One region of the Burkholderia cepacia complex sp. TUM26381 genome, then DNA from elsewhere that is predicted to be linked to it. Evidence: riboswitches for the same ligand, from Rfam matches in the RefSeq annotation. Region 1 holds a riboswitch; each other region holds the start of a gene.
The links. A riboswitch is a leader RNA that binds a small molecule or an ion and turns the genes downstream of it on or off. The one in region 1 is predicted to bind cobalamin.
Positions count from the first base shown of each region.

Region 1 (7,907 bases):
GAGCCATTTCGGGTTGACGACGCGCGAGCGGATCACGCGCGCGATTTCCTCGCGCAGCGTGCGCATCTTTGGCGCGACCGGGTTCGCATGGTCGCCGTGGTAGATGCTCGGCTGCTGCCCGGACAAGTGCCGCACGGCCGCCGTCATCCCGCCCTGGAACTGGTAGTAATCGTTCGAATCGAGGATGTCGTGCTCGCGGCTGTCCTGGTTCTGCACGACGACGTCGATCGTCGCGAGCCGCTCGCCGAATACGTCGGCGGCCGCGTCGCCCGCGCTGTTCTGCGCATACGCATGGCCGCCCCACTGGCGATACGCATCGGCAAGATCGGCGTCGCTCTGCCAGCGGCGCTGGTCGATCAGGTCCTGCAGGCCCGCGCCGTAGCTGCCCGGCCGCGCGCCGAACACGCGCCAGCCGGCGCGGCGCCGCGCTTCGTCGGGCGCCACGCCCTGCGCGACCCATTTCGCACGTTCGCGCTCGATGCGCGCACGAACCGGGTTCAGTTCCTCGGGCTCGTCGAGCGCGGCGACAGCCTGCACGGCCGCATCGAACAGGTGCATCAGGTTCGGGAACGCGTCGCGGAAGAAGCCCGATACGCGTAGCGTCACGTCGATGCGCGGCCGGTCGAAGATCTCGATCGGGAGGATCTCGAAGTCGGTCACGCGATGGCTGCCGTGCGCCCATTTCGGCCGCACGCCGAGCAGCGCGAACGCCTGCGCGATGTCGTCGCCGCCGGTGCGCATCGTCGCCGTGCCCCATACCGACAGGCCGATCGCGCGCGGATAGTCGCCGTGATCCTGCAGATGGCGCTCGATCAGCTGCTGCGCGGATTTCAGACCGAGCGACCACGCGGCCTGTGTCGGCACCGCGCGCGTGTCGACCGAGTAGAAGTTGCGGCCGGTCGGCAGCACGTCTGGACGGCCGCGCGACGGCGAGCCGCTCGGCCCCGGCGGCACGAAGCGGCCGTCGAGCCCGCGCAGCAGCTGACGCATTTCCTCGCCGCCGCATGCGTCGAGCGCGGGCAGCAGCGTCGCGCGGACGCGCTCGATCACCGCGAGCGTATGCGGCCATTCGCCGGGCGGTGTCGAGTCGGTGGCAGGGGCGGCGCCGTTGGCTGCGCACAGCCCGTCCAGCCATTGCTGCGCGAGCCGTTCGAGCCGCTCGCGCGTATCGCCCGCATGGCGCCACGGCGACGCGTCGAGCGCCTGCAGGATCGCCGGGCGCGGGCCGGCCCACGGCGCGGCCCAGTCGGCCGCGAGCGGATCGAAGTCGTCGCCGGGCATCAGATCGCGCGCCAGCGCGCCGATCAGCCCCGCGCGCGCGCCCTTGCCGTCGCCGACCGGAAAGCGTGCGAGCGCGAGCAGCGTATCGCGGCGCTGGCGATCGGCCGGCGACAGGCCGAACACGTGCAGCCCGTCGCGGATCTGCGCTTCCTTCAGTTCGCACAGCCACGCGTCGACGCGCGTGAGCAGCGCATCCTCGTCGCCCGCATCGCGCGGCGGCGACACGCTCAGTTCGTCATGCAGACGATGCTCGGCGATCGTTGCGAGGATCGTCTTGCGCAGCAGCTTCGCGCGCCGCGCATCGACCATCAGCGCTTCGTAGTATTCGTCGACCTGCCGCTCGAGATCCTGCAGCGGGCCGTAGTTTTCCGCGCGCGTGAGCGGCGGCATCAGGTGATCGATGATCACCGCCTGCGCGCGGCGCTTCGCCTGGCTGCCCTCGCCCGGATCGTTGACGATGAACGGATACAGGTGCGGCAGCGGCCCGAGCGTCAGGTCGGGCCAGCACGCGTCGGACAGCGCGACGCTCTTGCCCGGCAGCCACTCGAGGTTGCCGTGCTTGCCGAGGTGGATGACCGCGTCGATGCGATACGCGTCGCGCAGCCAGAAATAGAACGCGAGATACGCATGCGGCGGTACGAGATCCGCGTCGTGGTAGCTCGCATAGTCGTTCTCGCCGCGCGAGCGCGACGGCTGGATGCCGACGAACACGTTGCCCGCGCGCCAGCCGGCGATCGTGAAACGCCCGTGCCGCAGCGTCGGGTCGGCTTCGGGCGGTCCCCAGCGTTCGTTCAGCGCGTCGCGCACGGCCACCGGGAGCCGCGCGAACCGCGCGACGTAGTCGGCCAGCGGGAAGCTCTGGAATGCCGGGCGCAATGCGTGCACGGCCGCGTCGTTGGTCACGCCTTCGGTGAGCCGCGCGATCAGCGCGTCGCCGTCGGGCGGCAGGTCGGCCACCGCGTAGCCCGCATCGCGCAGCGTCGCGAGCACGCGCAGCGCGGACGCCGGCGTGTCGAGCCCGACGCCGTTGCCGATCCGCCCTTCGCTTTGCGGATAGTTAGCGAGAATCAGCGCGACACGCTTGTCGGCGTTGTCGAGCGTGCGCAGCCGGCACCAGCCGCGCGCGAGCGCCGCGACGAACGCGATCCGCTCGGCGTCCGGCTGGTAGCGCACGACGTCGACCTCGGTGTGCGGGCAACGGTATGCGAGCCCCTTGAAACTCACCGCGCGCGTGACGATGCGCCCGTCGACTTCGGGCAGCGCGATGTGCATCGCGATGTCACGCGCATGCAGGCCCTGGTTGTCGGCCACCCACGCGTCGCGATTGCCGCCGGACAGGATCACCTGCAGCACCGGCGCGTCGCCGGCAAGCACGTCGTGTTCGGGGCTGTCGATCGCGCCGGCCGCGAACGCGGTCGTGTTCAACACGAGCGCGACGCCGTGCGTGTCGCAGAGCTGCGTGATGACCTCGCGGCTCACCGCATCCTTCAGCGACGTCACCGCGATCGGCAGCGGATTCAGCCCTTCCTCGACGAGCGCATCGGCCAGCGCGTCGAACACGGCCGTGTTCGCGGCCTGCCAGTGCGCGCGATAGAACAGGATCGCGACGACGGGCGCGCCGGGCGTCCAGCGCGGCTGCCAGTCGTCGACGCTCGCGCGGTCGCGCGCCGGGTGATACAGCGCGGCGGCCGGCAGCGGGCGCGGCAGCTCGGGGGCGTCGCCGAACCCGAGCGTGTGGAATGCAATGCTGCGCAGCAGCGCGTCGGCGTTGTGTACGCCGCCCTCGCGCAGATAGCGCCACCACAGCCGGCACAGATCCGGCGTGACGGTACTCTTCGCGACGAGGTTCGGATCTTCCTGCAGATCGCCCGAGAACATCGCGAGCTGCTGCCCGCGCTTCGACGCGAGCGACACGGCCTGCTCGATCCCGTACGGCCAGTACGCCTCGCCGCCGAGATGATCGATCACGACCGTCTTCGCGTGGCGCAGCACGTCGTCGACATAGAAATCGACCGACGCCGGCTGGCGCAGGAACGTGACGTTCGCGAGCCGCACGCTCGGGAAACCTTCGGCCAAGTGCGGCACGACGCTCGCGAGCAGCGACAGCGTCGTGTCGGCCGAACTCAGGATCACGATGTCGGCCGGCTGCTGGTCGATCCGGACGACACCCTGCGTATCGTCGACGAAGCCGCCCGGCGTGGTGCGCAGCAGATGCATCGTGCGTTACGCCTGTTGCAGCTCGGCCGCGCACGCGGCGTCGAACGCGCGTTGCAGTGCGGCCGCGTCGAGATCCTCGCCGATCAGCACGAAGCGGCTCGCGCGCGTTTCGCCGTCCTGCCAGCGACGGTCGAAATAGCTGTCGAAACGGCGCCCGACCCCCTGGATCACGAGCCGCATCGGCGCGCCGGGCAGCGCGGCAAAGCCTTTCGCGCGGTAGATCGTGTGCGCTTCGACGACGCGCTGCAGCGCGGCGATCGTCGCTTCGCGCGTGCCGGCGTCGCCGGACACGACCACCGAGTCGAAATCGTCGTGATGGTGATCGTGATCGCCGTCGTCAGCCGAGCCGTGATGGTCGTGACGCAGGTGGATCGTTTCTTCCGACGCCGATTCGAGGCCGAGCAGCATCGCGAGGTCGAGCTCGCCGCGCGTCGCGCGCACGATCTTCACCTGCGGCGGGATCTCGTCACGGATCGCGGTTTCGATCTGCGCAAACTCCGCGTCGCCGACGAGATCGGCCTTGTTCACGATCACCAGATCGGCCGACGACAGCTGATCGGCGAACAGTTCGTGCAACGGCGATTCGTGGTCGAGGTTCGGATCGGCGCGGCGCTGCGCGTCGACGGCCTGCGGGTTTTCCGCGAACTGGCCGCTCGCGGCGGCCGGCCCGTCGACGACGGTCACGACCGCGTCGACCGTGAAGCTGTTGCGGATCGTCGGCCAGTTGAACGCCTGCACGAGCGGCTTCGGCAGCGCGAGGCCCGACGTCTCGATCAGCACGTGGTCGATGTCCGCGCGGCGCTCGACGAGCGCTTCCATCACCGGATAGAACTCTTCCTGCACGGTGCAGCACAGGCAGCCGTTCGCGAGTTCGTACAGCTGGCCGGACGCTTCGCCCGGCGCGCCGTCGGCGTCCTCGCAGCCGATGCCGCAGCCCTTGAGGATCTCGCCGTCGATGCCGAGTTCGCCGAATTCGTTGACGATCACCGCGATGCGGCGGCCTTCGGCGTGTTGCAGGATGTGGCGCATCAGCGTCGTCTTGCCGCTGCCGAGAAAGCCCGTGACGATCGTGACGGGAAGCTTGCGTAGGGTCATGGAATATCCAGGGTCGTAAGGGAGAGTCAGGCCGAGATCGTCACGTCGATCTCGTCGTAGCGCTTTAACCGGTAGATCAGGGCCGACACGAGCCAGCATGCGAGGAACAGGCCGATCACGACATAGCCGAGCATGCCGAAGTGCGACGCCACCATCGACGCGAAGTCCCACACCGGGCCCTGCAGCGACAGCTTGTCCGCGAGCAGCGCGAGCACCTCGATGCCGCCGATCAGCGCGGCGACCAGCACCGACACGAAAGTGATCGTCATGTTGTAGTAGATCTTGCGGATCGGCCGCACGTACGCCCAGCGATACGCGCCCATCATCAGGATGCCGTCGGTCGTGTCGACGAGCGTCATGCCGGCGGTGAACAGCATCGGCAGCGCCATCACGGACCAGAACGACAGCCCGCCCTGCACCTGCGCCGCCGAGATACCGAACAGCGCGATCTCGGTCGCCGTGTCGAAGCCGAAACCGAACAGGAAGCCGACCGGATACAGGTGCCAGCTGCGCGACACGAGCCGGAACAGCGGGCGGAACAGGCGCGCGAGCACGCCGCGCTGGTTCAGCAGCATGTCGAGATCGGCGTCGACGATCGGCTCGCCGCGCCGCGCGGCGCGAAAGGTCCGGTAGACGGAAATCAGGATCAGCAGGTTCGCGATCGCGAGCACCAGCAGGAAGAACGCCGACACGCTCGTGCTGATCACGCCGCCCCACGCTTTCATGCTCTCGAAGCGCGCGAGCGACGCGGCCGTGAGCGTCACCACGACCGACATCACGATCACGACCGTCGAATGGCCGAGCGAGAAGAACAGGCCCGCGCCGAGCGGGCTGCGCCCCTCCTGCATCAGCTTGCGCGTGACGTTGTCGATGGCCGCGATGTGGTCGGCGTCGACCGCATGACGCAGCCCGAACACGTACGCGAGCAGCGCGGTGCCGAGCAGCACGGGCTGGACGTGGAAAGCGGCGAATGCCCAGATCCACGCGCCTGCGTTGAAGGCGATCAGCAGCGCATAGATCGCGACGATCTTGCCGCGCAACCCGGACGGACTGTCGTTGAACAGGCGAAACAACGAATCGGGCATGACGCTCCTTGGCGAACGGTCGACATGAAGAATGCCAACACGGCCGTCGCTACGCGGCCCCGCGCGGTCCGGCCCTTCATCGCACCGGAACATGCGCACTCGCGCAGGCGGCCGGACGTCGGGAATCGGGAAACGCTCGGGTGTCGGGCACGCTACGGTCGTGGACGATGCGCCGCCTCCCCGCGGCGCTGAACCCCAATGTTTAGGCCGGTATCCGGACTGACGAACACGCCGCTTCGCCTTCCCGGATGCGCAGGGCATCCAGTGGCGGTCGTCCGCATGCGGGCGGCATGCGGCGAAGCGGCGCTGCATCGCGGCGGGCACGATGCGTTCGCTTACCGTTGCGGGGGCAGCACAGGTTGGCTCGACTGCGACGCAGGCAGGCTCCCTGTTTCCCGTTTAACTGCGCACGCCGGAAGGCGCGCGCGAGCACCAAAACGCGTGCGAGTGTAGGCGGCGGGGGCAGGAGCGTCAAGGCGGCACGGGCCGCGGGACTGCGTTCCGCACCGCCCTCGCGCCGCGCCGGAGACCTTCCGTGGCCGGTTCGCGCGGGCGAACCGTGTGCTATCGTATGCGCCGCGTTCGGTGCTCGCATGCGCATTCCGCGCATGCAGTTAAACGGGAAACAGGAGGCGGATGACCGCCCGGCCTGTGCTGTCCCCGCAACGGTACGCCGCCTGCGCGACGCGCTCCCCGCGCACGCGCCCAGGCCGCCCGCGATGCCACTGCCCTTCACCGGGCGGGAAGGCTGCGGCCTGGCAAGCGGCCAGCCCGGATACCGGCCGACGCAAGGGGCGAGCCCGATGCTCGCCGAACGCCCGATCCGCGGGGGACGGATGGGGTGCGCATTCCGCCCGCGTTCGCGCGGGCTTCGCCCGATCCGTCATGCATTGCCTGTCCGCCGGCCGCCGATGTGCCGCCCGCCTTTTCTTTTCCACTGTTTCGACACGGTGCGTACCGTGCCGCGTGCGATGAGCCGCGCCTGGCTCATCGGTGCCGGCCCCGGCGACGCCGACCTGCTGACGCTCAGGGCCGCGCGCGCGATCGGCATGGCCGACGTACTGCTCGTCGACGATCTCGTGAACCCCGACGTGCTGCGCCATGCGCGCGCCGACGCGCAGATCGAGCACGTCGGCAAGCGCGGCGGCCATGCGTCGACGCCGCAGGACGCGATCGTCGCCGCGATGCTCGCGCATCTGCGCGCGGGCCGTAGCGTCGCGCGGCTCAAGGGCGGCGATCCGTTCGTGTTCGGCCGCGGCGGCGAGGAACTGGCCGCGCTTGGCGCGGCGGGTTTTCCGGTCGAGGTCGTGAACGGCATCACCGCCGGCATCGCCGCGCCGGCCGCACTCGGCATTCCGGTCACTCAGCGCGGCGACGCGCAGGGCGTGATCTTCGTCACGGGCCATGGCGCTGGCGCCGACGAGCCCGACTGGCGCGCGCTCGCGGCCACGCGCATGACGATCGTGATCTACATGGGCATCCGCCGGCTCGACACGATTGCAGCGGCGCTGCGCGAAGGCGGCCTGCCCGGCGATACGCCGTGCGCGGCGATCGAGAACGCGACGCGCCCCGAACAGCGGCACGTGCTTGCGACGCTCGACAGCCTCGTCGAACGCGTCGGCGCGACCGGACTCGGTTCGCCGGCGATCGTCGTGATCGGCCGCGTCGCGGCGCTCGCGGACGATCCGGCGGTGCGTGCGGCGCTCGGCGGCCGCGCATGATGCGTGTCGCGCTCGGCATCGGCTTTCGCGCGGACGTCACGGCCGCGCAACTCGATGCCGCGATCCGCGCAGCGTTGGCGCGTTACCCGGCCGCCGAACCGGCGCTCGTCGCGACGCTCGCCGACAAGGCGCGTGCCCGTGCGCTGCGCACGCTGTGCGCGCGACGCGGCTGGCCGCTCGTCGCATTCGACGCGATGCAGCTGGCGAGCCGTCCCGAACTGGCCGCGAGCGGTCCGTCGGACGCCGCGCTTGCACGCTTCGGTGTTGCGGGCGTGGCCGAGCCCTGTGCGCAGCTTGCAGCGCCGCGTGGCCGCCTGCTGGGCCCCAAGTCCATCCGGGACGGCGTGACGGTCGCGCTCGCCGGCCCGCTCTGAACCCTTTGTTTCGCTTTCGACAGGACGATTTCCGATGAAGACCGATGCCGAATCCCATCAGCGGATGACCGAACGCCGCCGCGCCGGCCACGAGAAGAAACAGGCCGCCGCCACCCACGAAAAGGGGCTGCTGA
Region 1 covers NZ_CM172006.1:1,814,616-1,822,522, reverse strand. Annotated here, with positions in the region: gene cobN (cobaltochelatase subunit CobN) at 1-3,498, opposite strand, end outside; gene cobW (cobalamin biosynthesis protein CobW) at 3,505-4,593, opposite strand; gene ACWMMN_RS08505 (HoxN/HupN/NixA family nickel/cobalt transporter) at 4,620-5,678, opposite strand; cobalamin riboswitch at 5,867-6,130, opposite strand; cobalamin riboswitch at 6,244-6,479, shown strand; gene cobA (uroporphyrinogen-III C-methyltransferase) at 6,590-7,399, shown strand; gene ACWMMN_RS08495 (cobalamin biosynthesis protein) at 7,396-7,773, shown strand; gene cobO (cob(I)yrinic acid a,c-diamide adenosyltransferase) at 7,808-7,907, shown strand, end outside.

Region 2 (7,907 bases), on a different replicon from region 1:
GACCCGCAGTATAGCGCCGGTGCTACGCAAAACAATTTACAGATGTGACATCGCTTGAGACTTGCTAGATGGCCGGATCCAAAGTTTTTCTTTACAGTTTCTCTTACCCGGGTAAACACCCGGATGAGAATTGCGAGATGGCCTGAGCGCTACGATACGCACACGCAAGGAATGCCTTCGGTTGCTCATACGTCTGCGTGACGGACCGCGGCTGCCGCTATGGGCTACGCCCTACGCGGCAGCCGCGCCAAAGAAAGATTAAACGACAATGCAATCATCCGAATCTTTCAGATTCGATCCACACAAATCACTGCCTTAATTAAATTTTTATTACAAATAAAGAAGCAGATACGAGAATCTGGCTGATAAATCTAGCAAGATGCTTTCAGGCGCAATCAGGCCACTCTCCTTTACACTCAGATCACGCCTCTTATGCACCGAAGAGCGAGACGCAGGCCTGACAGATGTTGACGGCCGCCATCCTTGCAATGAATGACAAAGCAGCTTAAAGGCATGACATCCTCCGAACAGCCGGGTAAGTTTCCCGGCGAAAACCGCTTCATCAGCCTGCTCGCGTCGTTCGGTTCGTTCGCGGTCGGTTTCTTCGCGCGGCCGCTCGGCGGCGTGATGTTCGGCTATCTCGGCGACCGCTTCGGCCGCAAGCGTTCGCTGCTTGCGACGCTGATGCTGATGGCCGTGTCGACCGTCGCGATCGGCCTGCTGCCGACCCATGCGCAAGCCGGCGTGATCGCACCGATCCTGCTCGTGCTGATGCGCGTGCTGCAAGGTATCGCGGTCGGCGGCGAATGGGGCGGCGCGGTGCTGCTCGCCGGCGAGCATGCACCGGAAGGCAAGCGCACGTTCTTCGCGTCGTTCGCGCAGCTCGGCAGCGCGAGCGGCCTGATCCTGTCGATGCTCGCGTTCGGCGCGATCAGCACGCTGTCGAAGGACGACATGATGAGCTGGGGCTGGCGCGTGCCGTTCCTCGCAAGTTCCGTACTGCTGATCGTTGGCTTCGTGATCCGTGCGAGCGTGTCCGAGTCGCCCGAGTTCGAGGAAGTCCGGAAGAGCGGCAACATCGCGCAAAAGCCGCTGCGCGAAGCGCTCAAGTACTGGCCGCTGCTGCTGCTCGCGATCGGCGCGAACGTGTACGGCATCGCCGGCGTGTATTTCAGCAACATCTTCATGATCAGCTATGCGACGCAGTTCCTGTCGCTCGACCGGTCGATGGTGCTGCATTGCATGACGATCGTCGCCGTGTTGCAGTTCGTCGTGCAACTCGCGGCCGCGTTCCTCGCGCAGCGCTTCGGCACCACGCGCGTGCTGCTGATCACCGGCGCATGGGCCGCGATCGTCCCGTTCCTGATGCTGCCGCTCGTGCACATGGGCACGCCCGTGTCGATCACGGTCGGCGTCGGCCTCGCGACGCTCGCGGAATCGGGTTACTACTCGGTCGTCGCGGGTTTCGTGAGCGGCATCTTCGTCGCACGCATCCGCTATACGGCGATCTCGATCGCATACCAGGTGTGCGGCGCGCTCGCCGGCGGCCTCACGCCGCTGGTGGCGACCATCATCGCGCAGAACACCGCGCCGCAATGGTGGCCGCTCGCGATCCAGTACATGAGTGCGGCCGTGCTGTCATCGCTGTGCGTGTGGCTGATCTCGCGCCGCGTCAGCATCGACGATGTCGGCGCGCCCCGCAAGCAGGACGACGCGCTGCCGCGCGCCGCACGCACCGCGTAACGCACGTGCACGCGTGACGCAAAACGGCCCGCTTCTGCGGGCCGTTTTTTTGCCGTCCGATTTTCGATCGCGACGGCGGCGCACAACGTGCGTCAGGTTATTGCACCTGGCTGCGCAATGTCTTCGCCGCAGCGACCATGTTCGTCAGCGCCGGAATCACTTCCGCCCACTGGCGCGTCTTCAGGCCGCAATCCGGATTCACCCACAGGCGTTCCGCCGGAATCCGTTCGGCCGCCTTCTTCATCAGGCCGACGATGTGCGCCTGCGTCGGGATGTTCGGAGAATGGATGTCGTACACGCCCGGCCCGATTTCGTTCGGATACTTGAAGTTGTCGAACGCGTCGAGCAACTCCATGTCCGAACGCGACGTCTCGATCGTGATCACGTCCGCATCCATGTCCGCGATCGACACGATGATGTCGTTGAACTCCGAATAGCACATGTGCGTGTGGATCTGCGTCTCGTCCTGCACGCCGTTCGCGGTGATGCGGAACGACTCGACCGCCCACTTCAGGTACTCGCCCCATTGCACGCGGCGCAGCGGCAACCCTTCGCGCAGCGCGGCCTCGTCGATCTGGATCACGCGCACGCCCGCCTTCTCGAGATCGAGCACTTCCTCGCGGATCGCGAGCGCGAGCTGGTAGCACGACACCGAGCGCGGCTGGTCGTCGCGCACGAACGACCAGTTCAGGATCGTCACGGGGCCGGTCAGCATGCCCTTCATCGGCTTGGTCGTCAGCGACTGCGCGTACGCGATCCATTCGACCGTCATGGCCTTCGGGCGGCTGATGTCGCCGAACAGGATCGGCGGCTTCACGCAGCGCGAACCGTACGACTGCACCCAGCCGAACTGGCTGAATGCGTAGCCGTCGAGCTGCTCGCCGAAGTATTCGACCATGTCGTTGCGCTCGGCTTCGCCGTGCACGAGCACGTCGAGTTCGAGCGCTTCCTGCTCGCGGACGCTGCGTTCGATCTCGGCCTGCATCGCCGTGCGGTAGCCGGCCTCGTCCAGCGCGCCGGCCTTGAACTGGCTGCGCGCCTGGCGGATTTCGGCGGTCTGCGGGAACGAACCGATCGTCGTCGTCGGGAAGGCCGGCAGGTTCAGTCGTGCCGACTGCTTCGACGCACGTTGCGTGTACGGGCTCACGCGGTTGCCGAGCTGCGCGTCGATGCGCGCAATCGCGGCCTTCACCGCCGGGTTGTTCACGCGCGGCGAGCGGCGGCGCGAATCGATCGCGGCGGCATTCGCGGCGAGCGAATCGGCCACCTTGTCGCGGCCTTCGTTCAGCGCGGTCGCGAGCACCGTCAGTTCGTCGAGTTTCTGCAGCGCGAACGCAAGCCACGAGCGGATTTCCGCATCGAGCTTCTCCTCGCTCGCGAGATCGACCGGCACGTGCAGCAGCGAGCACGACGGCGCGAGCCACAGGCGATCGCCGAGCTGCTGAGCGAGCGGTTCGAGCCAGTCGAGCGTCGCGTTCAGGTCCGTCTTCCAGATGTTGCGGCCGTTGATCGCGCCCACCGACAGCACGCGCTCGGGCGGCAGTTCACGTACCAGTGCGTCGATTTCGTCGCGTGCGTTGATCGCGTCGACATGCAGGCCGTCGACCGGCAACGAGGCAGCGAGCGTCAAGTTGTCCTGAAGCTGGCCGAAGTAGGTGGCGAGCAACACCTTGATGCGGCGCGTTTCCAGCGCGGCATACGCGGTACGGAACGCCTGGCGCCATTCGGCATCGAGCTCGGCCACGAGAATCGGCTCGTCGATCTGCACCCATTCGACGCCCTGCGCGGTCAGCGTGTCGAGCAGCGCGCCGTACACGGGCAGCAGCTTCGGCAGCAGCGCGAGCCGATCGGATTCGTCCTTCGCCTTGCCGAGCCACAGGTATGTGACGGGGCCGAGGATCACCGGCTTCGCGTTCACGCCCTGCGCGTTTGCCTCGGCCAGTTGCTGCAGCAGGCGCGACGGGTCGAGCGAGAAGTTCGTGTCCGCGTGGAACTCCGGCACGATGTAGTGATAGTTCGTGTCGAACCACTTCGTCATTTCACCGGCCGCGACACCGCCGCAGCATGCGGCGTGTTCTTCCGCCGACTGCGCCGAGCGGCCGCGCGCGACGCGGAAATAGTTGTCGAGCGCATCGCCGTGGAAGTCCTGCACGCGCTTCGGCAGGTTACCGAGCGTGAAGCTCATGTCGAGCACCTGGTCGTAGAACGCGAAGTCGCCGATCGGCGCGAGATCGAGATCGCGCTGGTCGTGCCAGTGGCGCTGACGCAGCTCGGTGCCGAGCGCCTTCAGCGCGTCGCGCGACGACTCGCCCTTCCAGTAGCGCTCGAGACCGAACTTGAGTTCGCGCTTCGCGCCGATGCGCGGAAAACCGAGGTTGTGTGTCGTAACCATGAAGCTGCCGTCCAGAGAAAAATTGAAGATCCGGCAGTCATCATAGGGATTTCAAACCATGAAATAAAATGGCATTATTTCATTCATCCATTAAAATTTCTCATGCATTCGTTGCGCAGGCAAAATCCATGCTGGAACGATTCCATCTCGTCGTCATTCGTGAAGTCGAGCGCCAGGGCTCACTGACCGCGGCCGCCAATGCGCTGCACCTCACGCAATCGGCGCTCAGCCATACCGTCCGGAAAATCGAGCAGCAGCTCGGCACGCCGATCTGGGACCGCGAAGGCCGTGGCCTGCGGCTCACACAGGGCGGCCAATATCTGCTGAAACTGGCGAACCGGCTGCTGCCGCAGTTCGAGCTTGCCGAGGAGCGGATGAAGCAGTACGCGAAGGGCGAGCGCGGCACGCTGCGCATCGGGATGGAGTGCCACCCGTGCTACCAGTGGCTGCTGAAGGTCGTGTCGCCGTACCTGTCGCGCTGGCCCGACGTCGACGTGGACGTGAAGCAACGCTTCCAGTTCGGCGGTATCGGCGCGCTGTTCGGCTATGACATCGACGTGCTCGTGACGCCCGATCCGCTGAACAAGCCGGGCCTGCGCTTCGATTCCGTGTTCGACTACGAGCAGGTGCTGGTGGTCGCCGACTCGCACCGGTTCGCGAACGCCGACTACGTGACGCCCGAGCAACTGACCGACGAGATCCTGATCACGTACCCGGTCGAAACCGACCGGCTCGACATCTACAACCAGTTCCTGACGCCGGCCGGCATCGTGCCTCGGCGGCACAAGTCGATCGAGACGACCGACATCATGTTGCAAATGGTGGCGAGCGAACGCGGCGTGGCCGCGCTGCCGAGATGGCTGGCCCACGAGTACGCGGACCGGATGCCGGTCGTGCCGGTCAAGCTCGGCAAGAAGGGAATCGCGAAGCAGATCTTCCTCGGCATCCGCGAAGCGGACGCCTCGATCGACTATCTGGCCGCGTTCGTCGCGCTGGCGCGCGAATCGACGTGGAGCGCGCCGCGCATGCTGCGCTAGGCGCGCCCGGTTGCGCTGCGCGTCAGGCGGCGCGCAGGCCGATGCGTTCGCTGCGCTCGACCCACGCGCCGAACAGCAGCCCGATCGTCGTCCACATGATCACCTGCATGCCGATAGCCGCAACGCGGAACTTCCACAGCACGGCCGCCGGGAAATCGGCCGGTAACTCGCTGACCGACGGCAGCCCGATCTGCACGGCCGCGATGATCGCGACAAACACGAGCCCGGCGACGATCGACGCGTTCCACTGGCCGAGCTTTGCCAGCAAATGGCGGCGCACGCTGACCGAGAACACCATCGTCGCGACCGAGATCGCGATCATCAGGAAAAACAGGCCCGTGCGATAGCCGATCGTGTCGGGATCGCCGACCGACGGCGGATTGGCCGGGTACTTGAGGTTCGGCACGATCACGAGCGCGATGAACGCCGCCAGCGCGAGCCACGCGGCCAGCGGTCGCGCGGGGAGGCGGCTGCCTCGCCCATAGGCAAACGCGAAGACCAGCGAGAACAGCCCGCCGAATGCCGCGCCGTAGGTCACGACACCCGTCAGCAGGCCGAGGCCGGCCTGCGTGTGACGGCTGACCAGTTCGGGCTCCGGTGCCTCGCCTTTGGCAGCGTCGGCTTTTTCTTCGAAGGAGATTGCCTGATCGACTTGCGGTTCGCCGACGATTTTCGCGAAACCGAACGTGAGGAGGCCCGCGGCGATGCCTGCGAGCATCCCGCGCATGAGCAGCTTTCCGACCATCTTGACCTCCGCGTCAGTGGCAGGGAAAGCCGAGCAGATGGCGGCCGTCGTGGACGAATTCGTGAACGTACATGCCCGGCACGAGCGACGTTGCGCCCTGTTCCGCGCCGACGAAATAAAGCGCGAGCAACAGGATCAGGCCGACGAATATGGCCCAGGGCAACAGTTCACGGACGGGGATGGGTGCCGGCACGACTGCCGGCTTCAGCACTGCTTCGCTCATGGATGCACCTCAGGGGAATCGCGCCCCGGCAAATGTTGGATGGGTACGAAGGCAGGTCTGGCTTCCGGGATCATCGATCACCGGTTACAGTGGCGCGACCGCGCCGGGATTGCACCGGCTTCCGCGTTTCGTATCGGGCGAATTGTACGCGCGAACGTTCGCGGAATGAAGGGACCGCTCGCGAACGATTGCCCCCGGCCCGGATCCTACGAAGCCCGACATGACCCTGCCTGCCACGCTGTACCTGATCGCGCATGCATCGACCCGGGCGATGCGCACCGGCACGTTTCCCGACGACGATCCGCTCGATGCACACGGGCTCGCCGAAGCCGCTGCATTGCGCGACCGGTGGGCAAGCATCGCCGGCTCACTCGCGCTGTGCAGCCCTGCACGCTGTGCACGGCAGACCGCCGACGCACTCGGTCTGCGCTCCGAAACTGACGACGCGCTGCGCGACATCGATTACCGAAACTGGCGCGGCAAGCGCTTGCACGACCTTGCACGCGACTTGCCGGACGAACTGGGTACGTGGATCGGCGACCCGTCCGCGGCGCCGCACGGCGGCGAATCGTTCGAAGCAGCCATGCGCCGCGTCGGCACATGGTTGAATGCGCTGCGACACGACCGCGACATCGTCGCGATCACGCATGCGCCGATCGTTCGCGCGGCCGCCGCCCATGCGCTGCGGATGGATTCCAGGGCGGCAACCCGTATCGGCGTCGCGCCGCTGTCCTGCACGACGCTCGTTGCATCGCCGGATGGATGGACGTTGATTGCGGACGGCAACGCGTAGGCCCGCATTGCGCTCACGATGTGGGCAACGATGCGTGCCGGTACGTCGCGTCACGAATGCATGCCTTCAATCACCTTACGCATCTGCAAGACACACCGTTCGTCCTCCCGACTGTCATCAAACTGACGGCTAGCCGCAGCTAGGATCGGACGCGGTTCCCTTACGAGATGCCGTCATGAATCAACCTGCTTCGTCCGCACCGAACACGCCGGGCTCCGTCGAACGCACCAGGCAGGTCGGCTATGCCGTCTTCCTGCTGGTGCTCGTGCTCGGCGCCGTCTATATCGCCACGCACCTGATCGACGATCTGTCACCGGTCCGCGAAGGAAAGCTGTTCCCTTACCTGCTGCTCGGCGCCGCGCTGCTGATCGCACTCGGCTTCGAATTCGTCAATGGCTTCCACGACACCGCGAACGCGGTCGCCACCGTGATCTATACGCACTCGCTGACGCCGAACGTCGCGGTGATCTGGTCGGGCATGTGGAACTTCCTCGGCGTGATGGTCTCGAGCGGCGCAGTCGCATTCGGCATCCTGCAGTTGCTGCCGGTCGAGCTGATCCTGCAGGTCGGCAGCGGCTCGGGCTTCGCGATGGTGTTCGCGCTGCTGATCGCCGCGATCGTGTGGAACCTCGCAACCTGGTATTTCGGATTGCCGTCATCGAGCTCGCATACGCTGATCGGGTCGATCATCGGCGTCGGGCTGATGAACCAGCTGATGCACGGGCCGTCCGGCACGAGCGGCGTCGACTGGGGCCAGGCGCTCGGCGTGGGCAAGTCGCTGCTGTTCTCGCCGATCGTCGGCTTCCTGTGCGCGTCGTTGCTGCTCCTCGTGCTGAAGGCGCTCGTGCGGATTCCGGCGCTGTACAAGGAGCCGCCGAAGGATCAACCGCCGCCGTTCTGGATTCGCTGCCTGCTGATCCTGACCTGCACGGGCGTGTCGTTCGCGCACGGTTCGAACGACGGGCAGAAAGGGA
Region 2 covers NZ_CM172007.1:410,982-418,888, reverse strand. Annotated here, with positions in the region: partial or broken gene ACWMMN_RS18730 (MFS transporter) at 541-1,743, shown strand; gene metE (5-methyltetrahydropteroyltriglutamate--homocysteine S-methyltransferase) at 1,841-4,135, opposite strand; gene ACWMMN_RS18720 (LysR family transcriptional regulator) at 4,264-5,172, shown strand; gene ACWMMN_RS18715 (CbtA family protein) at 5,195-5,917, opposite strand; gene ACWMMN_RS18710 (CbtB domain-containing protein) at 5,931-6,140, opposite strand; cobalamin riboswitch at 6,174-6,311, opposite strand; gene ACWMMN_RS18705 (histidine phosphatase family protein) at 6,361-6,933, shown strand; gene ACWMMN_RS18700 (inorganic phosphate transporter) at 7,109-7,907, shown strand, end outside.
Region 2: another riboswitch for cobalamin. It lies ahead of ACWMMN_RS18710 (CbtB domain-containing protein); the one in region 1 lies ahead of cobA (uroporphyrinogen-III C-methyltransferase).

Region 3 (7,907 bases), 960 kb from region 1:
GCGACGCTTTCGCCGCCGTGCGCGCAGGCATGCATCAGATCGGCCGCCCACGCGTCGAGTGCCGCGCGGTCGATATCGTCCCAGCGCTGCATTTCCCACGTGCCGAAATCCATCTCCTGCCAGCCGGCATCACGCCGCAGCGGTACGTCGAATGCCCGCGCCAGCCGTTCGGCAACCGACGCGCAGCGCATCAGCGGGCTCGTCCACATCCGGTCGGGCAGCGGCGCGCCAAGATCCGCCAGATGTGCGCGTACGGCCTGCGCGCCGGCGTCGGCCGGCGCGGCGAGCGGCACGTCGCTGCGTCCGTAGCAGATGCCCGGCTCGACGCCGACGGCCGGGTGGCGGATCAGGACGATGTCCATCCGAGCACCACGAGATAGATCGCCAGCTCGCACAGTTGCTGCGCGAAGCCGAGACAGTCGCCCGTATAACCGCCGATCCGCTTCACGAAATAGCGGGCCGCCCACGCGCGCACGAGCGCGAGCGCCACGCACGCCGCGACGCCCATGCGCCAGTCCGGCCAGAACAGCCAGGGCAATCCGAAGATCGCAGCAACGCAGGCCGCTCGCGCGCCCATCCGTTGCGCGACCGGTTTCGCCTTGCCCTCGGGCCGCACGTAGTCGAGCGTCATCAGCAGGCTCACGGCCGCCGCGCGGCTCGCCGCATGCGCGGCGATCATCGTCCATGCGGCGCGCAGCGGCAGCATCGACGCGAGCGCTTGCCATTTCAGCCCGAGCGAGATCACGAGCGCGACCGCGCCGAACGTGCCGATCCGCGAATCGTGCATGATGCGCAGCACGTCGTCGCGCGTATAGCCGCCGCCGAACGCATCGCAGCTGTCGGCCACGCCGTCTTCGTGGAAGGCGCCGGTCGCGAGCAGCGTCGCGGCCATCGACAGCCCGACCGCGATCGACGCCGGCAGCGCGCGCAGCGCGACCAGATAGACCAGCGCGCCCCACGCGCCGACGCATGCGCCGACGAGCGGGAAATAGCGTGCGGCCTGGTCGAGATCGCCGGCCGCGTAGCCGATCGAACTCGGCACGGGCACGCGCGTGAAATAACCGAGCGCGACGAAGAAGTAGCGCAGTTCGGCCCGCACGCCGCGCGCGCGATCAGGCGTCACGATTGTCGACACCCGCGGATTCGAAACTCGCCATCTCGCTGAGGAACGCGGCCGCCGCGCGCACGAGCGGCAGCGCGAGCGCGGCGCCCGTGCCTTCGCCGAGCCGCAGGTCGAGCGCGAGCAGCGGCTTCGCGCCGAAATGCTCGAGCATGCGCCGGTGTCCGGCCTCGTGCGACGTATGCGAGAACACGCAGTAGTCGCGCACGCCGGGGGCGATGCGCTCGGCCACGAGCAGCGCGGCCGTCGCGATGAAACCATCGACGAGGATCGTCATCTGCTCGCTCGCGGCCGCGAGGTACGCGCCCGTCATCATCGCGATCTCGAAGCCGCCGAACGTCGCAAGCACGTCGAGCGGCGCGACCGCGTGCGAATGCTTGACGAGCGCGCGGCCGAGCACCGCGCGCTTGTGCGCGAGGCCCTGGTCGTCGAGGCCCGTGCCGCGCCCGACGCATGCGTCGATCGGCACGTCGAGCAGGCGGCTCATCAGGCACGCGGCCGACGACGTGTTCGCGATCCCCATCTCGCCGAAACCGATCACGTTCGTGCCGAGTGATGCGTGCAGGCGCACACGTGCCGCGCCGGCGGCCAGCGCCGTCATCGCCTCGTCGCGCGTCATCGCCGGCTCCGCCGCGAAGTTGCGCGTGCCGCGCGCGACCGGCAGCGACACCAGCCGGTCCGACAGCGGCAGCGGTGACGCGACGCCCGCATCGACGATCTCGAGCGTGCTCTGCGCGACGCCCGAGAACGCGTTGATCGCGGCGCCGCCGGCCAGGAAATTCGCGACCATCTGCGCAGTCACCGCCTGCGGATAGGGACTGACGCCCTCGGCCGCGATCCCGTGGTCGCCCGCGAACACGATCGTCACCGGACGCTGCACGACCGGCCGCTCGGTGCGCTGGATCAGGCCGATCTGCAGCGCGACCGCCTCGAGTTGGCCGAGGCTGCCGGGCGGCTTGGTCTTGTGGTCGATCACATGCTGCAGGCGCTTGCGCAGTGTGTCGTCGAGGGGCGCGATCGCGGGCGGGAAGTGGGTCGGAGTCGTCATCGAGGAGCCGTGTCGTGCGCGCGGCATGCGCCGCGCATCGAAAGAATCGGAAAGGGAAAGCTCATTGTCGCGCAGGCCACGCCGGCAGCAGCGCATCGCGACCATTCTCGCGGATCAGCACGAGCGGATAGCCGAACGCGTCGCTCGCACGCGCGGGCGTCAGCACGTCGTGCACGGGGCCGGCCCATGCGCGGCCGCGGCCGTCGAGCAGCAAGGCATGCGTCGCGAAACGCCGTGCGAGATTCAGGTCGTGACACGAGAACAGCACCGTGCGCGGGCCCGTTTCGAGCCACGCGGTCAGCGCGGTCAGGCAGTCGATCTGGTGATGCAGGTCGAGATGCGCGAGCGGCTCGTCGAGCAGCATCAGCGGCGCATCCTGGCACAGCGTCGCGGCCAGCGCGACCCGCTGCCGCTCGCCGCCCGACAGCGACAGGACGTCGCGCGACGCGAGCGCGGTCAGGTCGAACGTCGCGAGCGCATCGCGCGCGGCCGTTCGGTCGCCGTCGCGCTCCCAGCCCCAGCCGCCGAGATACGGAAAGCGGTTGAGCAGCACCGTGTCGAACACGGTCGCGCTGAACGCATCGTGCAATTGCTGCGGCATCAGCGCGCGGCGTTGCGCAAGTTGTTCGGGGCGCCACGCGGCAAGCGGCCGGCCGTCGATCTCGACGTGTCCGCCGGCCGGCGGCTGCAGCCCCGCGAGCGTCGCGAGCAGCGTCGTCTTGCCTGCGCCGTTCGGCCCCGCGACACACCAGATCTCGCCTGGGCGGAACGCCTGCGTGAAGCGGTCGAGCAGCGTGCGCGCGCCGGCCTTCAGCGTCAGGTCGACGGCCGCGCAAGTCATGTCGCCGCCATCGGCGTATCGTGCGGCATCCGTCATCGCATCGGTCTCCTCAACAACATCCACAGGAACACCGGTACGCCGATCAACGCGGTCATCACGCCGACCGGCAACTGCGCGGGCGCGATCGCGGTGCGCGCGAGCAGGTCGGCCGCCATCACGCCGCCGCCGCCCGCGAGCATCGCGGCCGGCAGCAGCATTCGCTGGTCGTTGCCGAACGCGAGCCGCAGCGCATGCGGCACGACGAGTCCGACGAAGCCGATCGTGCCGGCCGTCGTCACCGCGGCCGCGGCGGCCAGCGACGCGACGAGATAGATCCGCACGCGCAGGCGCGCGACGGGCACGCCGAGCGCCTGCGCAGTCGCGTCGCCGCGCAGCAGCACGTTCAGTTGCGGCGCGGCCGGCAGCGCGACGCAGGCGGCCAGCAGCAGCGCACTCCATGCGAACCACGGCGCCGTCACGCCGTTGAGGTCGCCCGTGAGCCAGAAGATGATGCCGCGCAGCCGCGCATCGGGCGCGAGCGACAGCAACAGCGTGACGAGCGCGCCCCACCCTGCCGCGATCACGACACCGGTGAGCAGCAAGCGTGGCGACGCGTCGCGCGAATCGCCGCGCCACAGCTCGCGGCGCGCGAGGCCGAGCACGAGCGCGACCGAGACGAGCGAGCCGGCAAATGCGGACGCGTCGACGAGCCACCACGCGCCGCCCGCGATCATCGCGACGAGCGCGAAGCCGGCCGCGCCGCCGGACACGCCGAGCACGTAGGGTTCCGCGAGCGGGTTGCGCAGCAGCACCTGCAGCAGTGCGCCGGCGAGCGCGAGCAGCGCGCCGCACGCGAAGCCGGCGAGCGCGCGCGGCAGGCGCAGCGTGCGGACGATATCGGCGAACAGCGCATCGCCGCCATGCGGCACGAGCGACGCGAGTGCCTGCCACGGCGACATCGGCACGCTGCCGATCGACAGCGACGCGACGAACAGCAGCGCGACCACGGCGGCCAGCGCGGCCCAGATCGCGGCGGCGCGCGCGGCGCTCATGCCGTGCACGGCCGCGCGCATGACGCGCGGCGCATCCGATTGAGGGTGCCGGCCGGACGTGACAGGGACGCCGCGCGGACGATTGGGGTCAGCATCGAAGAACATTCCGTGAAGCATTGCGCGCCCCGCCTCCCCGCAGGCCACGCGTCACGAAGCCCATGCGGGCTTCCCGTCTCGGCCGGTATCCGGGCTGGCGGCGGTCCGGCTCGCCTTCCCGCGCGTTTCACGCGCAGTGGCCCGCGCCCGCGTGCGACATCTGCACGCAAAACGCGCCCGAGCCGGCCTGCGTCAAGGGACGCGGCCGCTTACCGTTGCGGGGGCAGCGCAGGCTGGTGTGCTCCCGGAGCGCACGCCCTGCTTCCCGTTTAACCGCGCGTGCCACGCGCGAGCACCGAGGCGGCGCCAGTTTAGGAGCGGGTAACGCGAGCGTCAAGGAAGCGTCCGGACACGTACGGGAAGCACCGATTCACGGCAAGAAGCAGGGGTGTTACGACTGGAAACGTTACAGATGTCGGATTGCACGGTATTCCGCGCTAAAATGCTGGGTCTTTAGAGGACGCAGCAAATGCTCAACGAACTCGAAACCTTATCTCAAAATATTGGCCGTCTGATTTCGCTGAACAAGCGCTATCACGCGGAACGGCTCGCGCTCGAGGAGCAGGTCGCGCAATTGCGCGCGGAAGCGGACACGGTCCGCGCGGAACTCGCGGAACTGCGCGACGAACGCAATGCGCTCGCGGCCGAGCGTGACACGCTGTCGGCAAAGATCGACGACGCCCAGGTGAAACTGAACGCGATTCTCGAAAAGCTGCCGCGCTCGAAAAGCGCGGAGCAAGCCGACAACCAGCTCGACCTGCTGGATGCGCAGGCGCGTCCGGATGGCGATGACGCGGCCAGCCACGGAGAACATGCATGAGCACCAAGCAGATCGAAGTCTCGATTCTCGGTCAGGCCTATCGGCTCGCCTGTTCGGCCGAGACCGAAGCGGCGCTGCTCGAGGCCGTCGCGCGGGTCGACGCCGAAATGTCGAAAATCCGCTCGAACAGCTCGGTACGCGGCACCGATCGCATTGCGGTGATGGCGGCGCTGTCGCTCGCATCGGAATTGCTGCGGCTGCAAACGAGCGTGCGGCACGGTGAAGCATTTCCGGCGGAGGAAATCCGTCGTACAATGCACCAGATGAACGAACAGCTCGGCGCGGTGCTCGCACAGCACGAGACGCAGTAACGTTTTAATCGATGCGTCGATTCCCCTTGATCTCTGCGATCAACGGTGGTCAAATTGGCGCATCGAATCACAGTTCAGTCAGCTTCCCTGCCTGGTTCGCCAAGGTCATATATTCCTTGAACCAATGCCATGTGCACGGTTGCGGAAATTTGTAGCACGGGCGCGCGCGTCACTCTGTCTGATGTACCCGAAGTGCTGCTAACTGCGACCAATTCTGAACCCCAGGTTCAGGATGCCGGCCTAGCGGCCAAGGCGGGGGCCTATCCAACGGCATCGGGCACGTCCCGGTGCCGTTTTCTTTTGTAGCAGCCTCTTTCTGCGTCGATCACGATCCATGCAATACTGGCTGATGAAGTCCGAACCGGACGAAGCAAGCATCGACGATCTCGCCAACGCCCCGCAGCGCTCGCTGCCGTGGACCGGCGTGCGCAACTATCAGGCGCGCAATTTCATGCGCGACACGATGAAGATCGGCGACGGCGTGCTGTTCTATCACTCGAGTTGCCCCGAGCCGGGCATCGCGGGCCTCGCCGAAGTGTCGTCGACGCCCTACCCCGATCCCACCCAGTTCGATCCGAACAGCCCCTATTACGACCCGAAATCGACGCAGGAAACGCCGCGCTGGCTGCTCGTCGACGTGCGCTACGTGAACAAGTCGCCGCTCGTGCCGCTCGCCGCCCTGCGCGAACACGACGAGCTCGCCGACATGCGCGTGCTCGCACGCGGCAACCGGCTGTCGATCACACCCGTCACGCGCGCCGAATGGCGGTTCATCACCGAAAAGCTGATGAAGTAAGCGCGCGCCAAAGGTCAAATCTGGTCAGCACGTGCTGCCGTCACGGAACTCGCGGCACTTTCGCGCAGCCTAAGCAACCGCTGCCGGTCGATCGGGCCGGCTGTCGTTTTTTTCGTCGCGCGGTACGCCCGCGTCGCGCACGCGCAATCCGCGTGCGCGCCCTCGCACAAGGAGTCCAACAATGACCAAGAAATCCGCACTCGCGCTGTCGCTCGCCCTCGCCGCTGCCGTTCCCGTCGCGCTGACGCTCGCGTCGCCCGCCGCGCACGCGCAGACCGCAAACCCGCATTTCCCCGAGCCGGCGGGTGTGCTGTCGCTGTCATCGCAGGCCAGCGCCGACGTGCCGCAGGACATCATCCACATCACGCTGTTCTACGAGCAGCAGGCCAAGGATCCGGGCAGCCTCACGGCGCAGTTGAACCAGCGCGCCGACGCGGCGCTGTCGCAGGCGAAGGGCGTATCGGGCGTCACCGCGCACACCGGAGCGTTCTCCGTGTATCCGAGCACCGATCGCGACGGCAAGATTTCCGCGTGGCGCGGCCGTACCGAGGTTGCACTCGAATCGCGCGATTTCGCGGCGGCGTCGAAGCTGGCGGGCCAGTTGTCGAACCTGATGCAGGTCGCAAACGTCGAGTTCTCGCTGTCGCCCGAAGCACAGCGCACGGCCGAGCAGAAGCTCACGACCGAAGCGATCAAGTCGTTCCGCGCACGCGCGGACGAAGCCGCGAAGGCATTCGGCTACAGCAGCTACACGATCCGCGACGTGAATGTCGGCAGCGGCCGCAACGTGCAACCGTACACGCGCATGATGGCGATGGCCGCGGCACCGATGGACAGCGCGAAGATGAGCGCACCGATCGCGGTCGAAGGCGGCAAGGCCACCGTGTCGGTCACCGTCAACGGCTCCGTGCAGATGAAGTAACGCGCATCGCGCAGCTGCCGAAAACGAAAAACGCCGGCCCGAGGGCCGGCGTTTTTTGTTTGCCTTCACGTTGTCGAAGCACGCGTCGATTGCGCGCGCATCGATTTCACATCACGCAGCAGCGTTTGCCGCGCGGCGGCGATACGCCCAGATCATCAACGCGATGCCCGCGAGGATCATCGGCAGCGACAGCCACTGCCCCATCGACAGGCCGAGCGCCAGCAGGCCGAGGAAATCGTCGGGCTCGCGTGCGAACTCGACCGTGAAGCGTGCGAGGCCATAGCCGATCAGGAACAGCGCGGACACGGCGCCCATCGGCCGCGACTTGCGCGAGAAGAAGAACAGCGCGAAGAACAGTGCAACACCTTCGAGCGCGATTTCATAGAGCTGCGAAGGATGGCGCGGCAGCATCTGGTATTGCATGAACACATCGGCGAGATGCCACTTCTCGACGAGCGCCGGATGCTTCGGCAGCCAGGCCGCATCGTCGCGCATCGCGCCCGGGAACAGCATCGCCCACGGTGCCGTCGGATCGGTCACGCGGCCCCACAGTTCGCCGTTGATGAAGTTGCCGAGCCGCCCGGCCGCGAGCCCCGTCGGCACCATCGGCGCGACGAAATCGGTCACCTGCAGCCAGTGCCGCTTGCGCTGCCACGCGAAGAGCACCATCGCGAGCGTCACGCCGAGGAAGCCGCCGTGAAACGACATGCCGCCTTCCCACACCTTGAACACGTCGAGCGGATGCGAGAGGTAGAAATCGGCCTTGTAGAACAGCACATAGCCGAGCCGGCCGCCGAGCACGGTGCCGAGCACGCCGTAGAACATCATGTCGTCGATGTCCTTCGCGGTCCAGCCCTGCGCCGCGACATGCGGCAGTTTCAGGCGGATCCGGCCGACGACGATCGCCGCGATGAAGCCGACG
Region 3 covers NZ_CM172006.1:2,775,075-2,782,981, forward strand. Annotated here, with positions in the region: gene cobC (alpha-ribazole phosphatase) at 1-362, opposite strand, end outside; gene ACWMMN_RS13030 (adenosylcobinamide-GDP ribazoletransferase) at 347-1,123, opposite strand; gene cobT (nicotinate-nucleotide--dimethylbenzimidazole phosphoribosyltransferase) at 1,113-2,168, opposite strand; gene ACWMMN_RS13040 (ABC transporter ATP-binding protein) at 2,230-3,045, opposite strand; gene ACWMMN_RS13045 (FecCD family ABC transporter permease) at 3,042-4,157, opposite strand; cobalamin riboswitch at 4,200-4,451, opposite strand; gene ACWMMN_RS13050 (hypothetical protein) at 4,606-4,956, shown strand; gene ACWMMN_RS13055 (cell division protein ZapA) at 4,953-5,267, shown strand; RNA gene ssrS (6S RNA) at 5,349-5,530, shown strand; gene ACWMMN_RS13065 (EVE domain-containing protein) at 5,602-6,063, shown strand; gene ACWMMN_RS13070 (SIMPL domain-containing protein) at 6,245-6,985, shown strand; gene lgt (prolipoprotein diacylglyceryl transferase) at 7,097-7,907, opposite strand, start outside.
Region 3: another riboswitch for cobalamin. It lies ahead of ACWMMN_RS13045 (FecCD family ABC transporter permease); the one in region 1 lies ahead of cobA (uroporphyrinogen-III C-methyltransferase).